One region of the Staphylococcus sp. TCBT05 genome, then DNA from elsewhere that is predicted to be linked to it. Evidence: a T-box and tRNA genes for the amino acid it is inferred to sense, from the RefSeq annotation. Region 1 holds a T-box; the other holds one or more tRNA genes.
What was found. A T-box is a leader RNA that pairs with one kind of tRNA and senses whether it is charged. The one in region 1 lies ahead of serS (serine--tRNA ligase), so its partner is inferred to be a tRNA-Ser.
Positions count from the first base shown of each region.

Region 1 (4,448 bases):
AAGAAACAATATATGGAATTACAACAGGTTTTGGATTGTTTAGTGATGTACGTATCGATGAAGGTGAATACAATCAACTTCAAGTAAATCTCATTCGTTCTCATGCTTGTGGTATTGGTAAACCATTTTCTGAAGAAGTTTCATTAGTGATGATGTTGTTGAGATTAAATACCTTATTAAAGGGGCATTCTGGAGCGACGGTCGATTTAATTGAACAACTCATATTTTATATCAATAATCGAATTATACCTGTCATTCCGCAACAAGGCTCACTTGGTGCTTCAGGAGATTTAGCACCACTATCTCATTTAGCTTTAGCACTTATCGGTGAAGGTAGTGTTTATTTCAATGGAGAGGAAGTAGACAGTCGGTACGTCTTAAATAAATTGAATCATCAATCGTTACAATTACAAGCTAAAGAAGGTTTAGCATTGATTAATGGGACTCAAGCGATGACTGCGCAAGGTGTAATCAGTTATATTGAAGCGGAAAGTTTAGCCTATCAATCTGAATGGATTGCTGCGTTTACACATCAGGCTTTAAACGGCATAGTAGATGCCTATAATGAGCATGTACATAAAGTTAGAAACTTCCAAGAACAAATGGAAGTAGCAGAGCGTATGTTAGACTGGCTAGAAGGCTCTGAATTGACAACACGTCAAGGTGAAATACGCGTGCAGGATGCCTATACTTTACGCTGTATTCCACAAATTCACGGAGCAAGTTTCCAAGTATTGAATTATGTTAAGGAAAAATTAGAATTTGAAATGAATGCTGCTAATGACAACCCACTTATCTTCGATGAAGGTGATGAAACACTTGTGATATCTGGGGGTAATTTTCATGGTCAGCCCGTAGCCTTCGCATTAGACTTCTTAAAGCTCGGAGTGAGCGAATTAGCTAATGTTTCAGAACGTCGTTTAGAACGCCTAGTCAATCCACAATTAAATAACGGATTGCCTGCTTTCTTAAGCCCTAAACCAGGATTGCAAAGTGGTGCTATGATTATGCAATATGCCGCTGCTAGTTTAGTCTCAGAAAATAAAACACTTGCCCATCCTGCTAGTGTTGACTCAATTCCCTCTTCTGCCAATCAAGAAGATCATGTATCTATGGGGACAATTGCTTCACGTCACGGATATCAAATTATTGAAAACGCAAGACGTGTCTTAGCAATTGAAGCAATTATCGGCTTGCAAGCAGTTGAGTATAAAGACATCGATAAACTGTCACCTAAAACGTATGATAAATTTCAAACTTTACGTCATATTTGTCCATCAATTACAGAAGATCGACAATTTCATAAAGATATTGAAGCAGTTGCACAATATTTACGTGATGCTGCATATAATGAATAAAATAAGTTGTTATAAATAAGCTCTCTCTTGAAAATAATAATGTTATTTGCTATATTTAAAACAACTTAATAAGATATTGTTCGTGGGACAAGTAGTATTAATATCGTGATTTCAGAGAGCTTGTGGTTAGTGAGAACAAGTAATCATATTTAATATGAATCTACCTACTTATATGTGAACAATCGGTTTTAGCCGTTATTTTAGTGAGAGCGCAGTCTATAATGACTGTTAAATAGGGTGGCAACGCGTCAAGACCACGTCCCTTGTAATTAGGGGATGTGGTCTTTTTTTGTTACTATCCAATAGATATAAATTTGATGAGAGGATGAAATCATATGTTAGATATAAAATTATTCCGTAGTGAACCTGATTTTGTTAAAGAAAAAGTTGTAAAACGTGGTATGGAAGAAAGTGTTGTGGATGATGTTTTAGAATTAGATGACAAACGTCGTCAACTTATTGCACAAGCTGAGGAAATGAAAGCTGAGCGTAATAAAGTCAGTGGTGAAATCGCGCAAAAGAAACGTAATAAAGAAGATGCAGATGATGCCATTGCTGCAATGCGTAAATTAGGTGATGAAATTAAGGTATTGGATGATACTTTAAACCAAGTTGATCAAGAATTAAATGATAAATTGTCACGCATTCCAAATGTAATTCAAGATGATGTACCTGAAGGTGCTTCAGATGAGGATAATGTTGAACTTAAACGTTGGGGAACACCTCGTGAATTTGACTTTGATGCAAAAGCACATTGGGATTTAGTAGAAGATTTAAAAATGGTTAACTTTGAACGTGCTGCAAAAGTATCAGGTGCACGTTTCGTATTTTTAACAGGTGAAGGTGCGCAACTAGAACGTGCGTTAATGAACTATATGGTCACAAAGCATACAACACAACATGGTTATACTGAAATGATGGTACCACAATTAGTAAATGCTGATTCAATGTATGGTACAGGTCAATTGCCTAAATTTGAAGAAGATTTATTTAAAGTTGAAAAGGAAGGTCTATACACAATTCCAACTGCGGAAGTACCATTAACGAACTACTACCGTAATGAAATTATTGCTCCAGATGAATTACCAGCGAAATTTACTGCACAGTCAGCATGTTACCGTAGTGAAGCAGGATCAGCAGGTAGAGACACACGTGGTCTAATTCGTTTGCATCAATTTGATAAAGTTGAAATGGTTCGCTTTGAAAAGCCAGAAGATTCATTTGATGCATTAGAGGAAATGACAACACATGCTGAAGCAATTCTCGAAGAATTAGGCTTACCATATCGTCGTGTAATCTTATGTACTGGAGACATTGGCTTTGGTTCAAGTAAGACATTTGATTTAGAAGTATGGTTACCAAGCTATAATGATTATAAAGAAATCAGTTCTTGTTCAAACATTACTGACTTCCAAGCAAGACGTGCGAATATTAGATTTAAACGAGATAAAAATGCTAAGCCAGAATTAGTACACACGTTAAATGGTAGTGGTTTAGCAGTAGGTAGAACCTTTGCTGCTATTGTCGAAAACTATCAAAATGAAGATGGTTCAGTAACTGTTCCAGAAGCTCTTGTTCCTTATATGGGTGGCAAGACTGTAATTAGACCAGTTAAATAATTAAAATGAAATAATAAATGAAGCGTCGGAGATGTACAGTTCTCTGACAAATGAAAAGGCAATTTCTTTTGAGATTGCCTTTTTATTTATCATGATTTATACAAATTGCGTTTTTTCAGTATGGTGATTTAGCAATAAGACATATCTACCTAACTATTAATTAGGTGAACCATATTAATACAAAATATTGAACAAATTTTTAGTCTAGTTAATTTTTAAAATACAGGAAGCAAGTAACTATCAAATTATCATAAGAGGGTAGGGGAGGTGTAACGATATAAAAAAGGTTAAAAATCAAATTAATAGTAGCGTTGTTAAACCTTTTTCTGCCAGGTGGTCTAAATTAATCTGAGTCTATAAAATAATTTAAAATTGCTGTAATAGCAACGTTTTTAGACTGTAGTTTGTCTTACGTAACACATACCGAAGTCTAAAAGATATGGTTGTTTTTAAATGTTTGTAATAGAATGTGAATATCAAAATACATCAACAAGGGGTGAGATGATGAAAGAACATATCACATTTAAACAAGGCGTTAAAGAATGTATCCCCACTTTGTTAGGCTATGCTGGTGTTGGATTATCATTTGGAATTGTCGCTGTAGCCTCTGGCTTTAGTATTCTTGAAATTATATTATTGTGCTTAGTGATTTACGCTGGTGCTGCTCAATTTATAATTTGTACATTAGTCATCTCAGGGACACCCATAACGGCTATTGTGCTTACAGCATTCATAGTTAACTCGAGAATGTTTTTATTAAGCATGACATTAGCCCCGAATTATAAAGATTATGGATTGTTAAATCGGTTAGGGCTTTCTTCGCTTATAACTGATGAGACATTTGGTGTAGCTATCACGCCACATTTAAAAGGTGAGAAGATAAATGATCGTTGGCTACACGGTTTAAATATTACAGCGTATTTATTTTGGACAGTGTCATCTGTTGCAGGTGCTATATTTGGCAAATACATACAACATCCGGATGCTTTAGGATTAGATTTTGCAATCACAGCAATGTTTATCTTTCTAGCGGTTTCTCAATTTGAAGCGGTAAAGCGCTCGCATATTAGAATTTACTTTGTCTTAATTATCTGTGTTGTGGCTATGATGTTATTGTTCAGTTTATTTATGCCGTCATACTTGGCGATTATTTTAGCTTCAGTTGTTGCGGCAATGCTTGGGGTGGTGATGGATAAATGACGATTTCTCTACATATGCTTATTATCATTTTGTTGTGTGGGTTAGTTACATGGTTAACAAGGGTTATCCCTTTTATATTAATCACGAAAATACAGTTGTCTGAAAAGGTCGTCAAATGGCTCTCATTTATTCCAATTACACTATTCACGGCATTAATTATAGATGGCGTTATAGAGCAACATGACAATGGACTTGGCTACACATTAAATTTCCCGTTTATTATAACGATGGTACCTACAATCTTAATTGCAGTTATCACACGTAGTCTAAC
Region 1 is NZ_JBUQDQ010000005.1:331,639-336,086, forward strand. It holds gene hutH (histidine ammonia-lyase) at 1-1,358, shown strand, start outside; T-box leader at 1,428-1,625, shown strand; gene serS (serine--tRNA ligase) at 1,694-2,977, shown strand; gene ACY191_RS01475 (AzlC family ABC transporter permease) at 3,482-4,177, shown strand; gene ACY191_RS01480 (AzlD domain-containing protein) at 4,174-4,448, shown strand, end outside.

Region 2 (4,448 bases), 330 kb from region 1:
CGATGCTATTACGGTAAAGGAAGAACGCTCAGTATTAAAAGAGATGCTAGAAGCACATGTTAAATATACCGATAGTACCAAAGCGAAAGAGATATTAGCAGATTTTGATAATATTGCTGATAAAGTTGTAAAAGTGATACCTAAAGATTACAAATTAATGATGCAAAAAATAGATTTACAAAAACGTAATTCAAGTCAATTAGATGAAGCTTTATTAAAAGCATTTAATGACAAACGCACACATATTGAATCAGAACAACAATTGAGTGCCGTTTATTAATCGTAGAGGGGGGATTTATCATGGGTGAATTCAAAGGATTTATGAATTATGAAAAACAACAACTACATGAATTGTCACTAGTTGATCGTTTAAATAATCACGAAGCTTTTCAACAAAGATTTACCAATGAGGAAGCGGCTGAACAAGGGGCGCGCTGTATGGATTGTGGCACACCATTTTGTCAGACAGGTGAACCGTTTGGTAGAGAGACGATAGGTTGTCCTATTGGTAACTATATTCCTGAATGGAATGATCTCGTGTATAGACACGATTTTAAAACGGCATATGAACGTTTGAGCGAAACAAATAATTTTCCGGAATTTACAGGGCGTGTTTGTCCAGCTCCATGCGAGCAGTCATGTGTCATGAAGATTAATCGTGAATCTGTAGCTATTAAAGGTATTGAGAGAACAATTATTGATGAAGCTTATGAAAATGGATGGGTACAACCGACAATTCCGACTGAACGAAAAAATGAAACGGTCGCAATTGTTGGGAGTGGTCCAGCTGGTTTGACTGCTGCAGATGAGTTGAATAAATTAGGTTACAATGTAACTGTTTATGAACGTGCGCATGAAGCAGGTGGTCTATTGATGTATGGTATACCAAATATGAAATTGGATAAAGATGTGATTCGTCGTAGAATTAAAATTATGCAAGATTCAGGTATTGAGTTTGTAACTGATACGGAAATTGGTGTCGACATCAGTAGAGAGGAATTAAATGAACGTCACGATGCTATTATTCTTTGTACAGGATCGCAAAATGCAAGAGATTTACCATTAGAAGGACGTATGGGTCAAGGTATTCACTTTGCTATGGATTATTTGACTGAACAAATGCAAGTATTGAATGGTGAATTGAGTGAACCTACAATCACAGCTGAAGGCAAAAATGTTATTGTTATCGGTGCCGGTGATACAGGGGCAGACTGTGTTGCAACTGCATTACGTGAAAATTGCAAGTCAATTGTTCAATTTAACAAATACACAAAACAACCAGAAGAAATAGAATTTGATGAAAATACGTATTGGCCATTGGCAATGCCGGTATTTAAAATGGATTATGCACATAAAGAATATCAATCACGCTTTGGTTTTGAACCACGTGCATACGGTGTACAAACAATGCGTTATGATGTGGATCACATTGGAAATATTAAAGGTGTATATACTCAAATTTTAGAAGAAACGGATGAAGGCATGGTCGTTGTTGATGGGACAGAACGCCATTGGCCTGCTGACTTAGTATTATTATCTATTGGCTTTATTGGTACAGAAACAACAGTTCCTCATGCGTTTGATATTCAAACTGAACGTAATAAAATCGTTGCTGATAATAAAGATTTTAGAACGAATCAACCTCATATCTTTGCTGCTGGTGACGCAAGAAGAGGTCAAAGCCTTGTCGTATGGGCGATTCAAGAGGGTAGAGCTGTAGCGAATTCAGTTGATGAATATTTGAAAGAAAAAACACTGGTGTAACACAAAAAAATGTTTGACTTTTATGACGGGCTATAATATTATAATTATTGTGTTCGTTTGGAGGAATACCCAAGTCCGGCTGAAGGGATCGGTCTTGAAAACCGACAGGGGCTTAACGGCTCGCGGGGGTTCGAATCCCTCTTCCTCCGCCATTGTTTTTTAAAACCAAGACTAATAAATAGATTTGACCACCACTTAATATGTATTAAGTGGTGGTCTTTTTTGTCTGCAGTGAAAGATGTATAACAGATTGAACGTGGCTATGAAACGAACTATCCATGTTAAAGCCATTACATTCTATAGTCGAAGATATCGTTAATCATATTATTTACATTTGAGTTTTTTATTAAGTGTCGTAAGCTTGATGGTTCCAGTTGCGCTTAAAAAGTGCTTATACATTATAAATTGTTATCGTTTTACAATAGGTTACTTTAAGAAGTAAAACATTTTCAAATGAAAGCCTTTACAAAACTTGTATAGACAAGTTATACTTTGGTTAATTACAAAATGTAAGGGAGTGGATCATCATGGCTGTGAAAAAGAAAGATGTAGAAGATATAGTCGAAGCGGTTGGGGGCAAAGAAAATTTGGACACAGCAACGCATTGTGTCACACGCTTAAGATTAGTCTTAAAAGATGATGATAAAGTGGATAAAGATAGATTGAGTAACAACGATTTAGTTAAAGGGCAGTTTAAGGCGGACAATCAATACCAAATTGTTATTGGCCCGGGAACTGTTGATGAAGTATATAAACAGTTTGTTGAAGTAACAGGTACGACTGAAGCTTCGAAGGAAGACGCAAAGTCAGCCGCAGCTAAAAAGGGTAACCCGGTTCAAAGATTGATTAAATTGTTGGGAGATATCTTTATACCAATCTTGCCGGCAATCGTTACTGCAGGTTTGTTAATGGGAATAAACAACTTATTGACGATGAAAGGTTTGTTTGGTCCAAAACCATTAGTTGAACAATTTCCGCAACTTGGCGACTTTTCTAATATTATAAATGTGATTGCAAGCACAGCATTTATCTTCCTACCGGCACTTATTGGGTGGAGTAGTATGAGAGTGTTTGGTGGTAGTCAAATTCTAGGTTTGGTACTCGGATTAGTATTGATGAACCCACAACTTGTGTCACAGTATGATATCGCTAAAGGTCATATACCAACTTGGCATATCTTCGGTTTAGAAATTAAACAATTGAATTATCAAGGACAAGTATTGCCGATACTGTTGGCTTCTTATGTATTAGCGCAGATTGAAAAGGGCTTAAATAAAGTAGTGCATGATTCTATTAAAATGCTAGTCGTTGGGCCTGTTGCATTATTAATAACAGGGTTCTTGTCATTTATCATTATTGGGCCGCTTGCATTATGGTTAGGAACTGGAATCACAAACGGTGTGACATTTGTTTTTGAACATGCAGGTTGGTTAGGCGGAGCGATTTATGGTCTGTTTTACGCGCCGCTAGTAATCACTGGTTTACATCATATGTTCTTGGCTGTTGATTTCCAATTGATGGGAAGCGAACTTGGCGGAACGTATTTATGGCCAATCCTTGCTATTTCTAATATCTGTCAAGGTTCTGCGGCATTTGGTGCATGGTATATTTATAAAAAAAGAAAAATGGGCAAGGAACAAGGTTTAGCAATGACTTCAGGTATATCTGGTTTCTTAGGAGTGACAGAACCAGCGATGTTTGGTGTGAACTTGCCATTAAAATATCCATTTATTGCATCTATCATTACATCAGGTGTATTGGGTGCGTTTATAGGCGCTAATAGAGTGCTAGGTAATGTAGGTGTCGGAGGTGTACCGGCAATTATTTCTATACAAAAAGAATATTGGTTAGTATATGGTATTTGTATCATTATAGCGATATGTGTACCATTTATACTAACAGTCTTTTTATCAAGATTTAGTAAAGAAGAAACGAAAGAACTTGTCGATGAATAGGGCGTGACAGCCAACAATTAAACTCGCTAAATGATATTAGCGAGTTTTTTTCAAATAATAACTTAAGGTGGTTTTAAATATGGAACAAAATGATTGGAGAAAATCAGTCGTCTATCAAATTTATCCGAAGTCTTTTAATGACACAACGGGTAGTGGTGAAGGAGATATTCAAGGCATTATAGAAAAGTTAGACTACTTACAATATTTAGGGGTCGATTATTTATGGCTAACGCCAGTGTATGAGTCTCCGATGAATGATAACGGATACGATATAAGTAATTACTATAAGATCAATGAGCGATTTGGGACAATTGAAGATTTAAAGTCACTCATTGCAAAAGCGCATCAACGTAACTTGAAAATCATGATGGATATTGTAATCAATCATACTTCTACAGATCACGAATGGTTTAAAAAAGCCTATGAAGATCAAGAAAGTCCATATAGAGATTATTATTTCTTTAGACGCTCTGCAGACAATAGACCGCCGACAAACTGGGAATCTAAATTTGGGGGAAATGCCTGGAAATATGATCCTAAAACAGAATCATACTATTTACATCTGTTCGATGTGACGCAAGCAGATTTAAATTGGGATAATCCGGAAGTAAGAAAGGCACTATATGACATTATAAATTATTGGATAGACTTTGGTGTTGATGGCTTTAGATTTGATGTCATAAACTTAATTTCTAAAGGTGAATTTAAAGATTCGCAATATATTGGTAA
Region 2 is NZ_JBUQDQ010000005.1:6,040-10,487, reverse strand. It holds gene gltB (glutamate synthase large subunit) at 1-280, shown strand, start outside; gene ACY191_RS00100 (glutamate synthase subunit beta) at 301-1,764, shown strand; tRNA gene ACY191_RS00095 (tRNA-Ser) at 1,824-1,916, shown strand; gene treP (PTS system trehalose-specific EIIBC component) at 2,292-3,719, shown strand; gene treC (alpha,alpha-phosphotrehalase) at 3,799-4,448, shown strand, end outside.
Region 2: it encodes a tRNA-Ser, which carries the amino acid that the T-box ahead of serS (serine--tRNA ligase) is inferred to sense. The anticodon was not compared.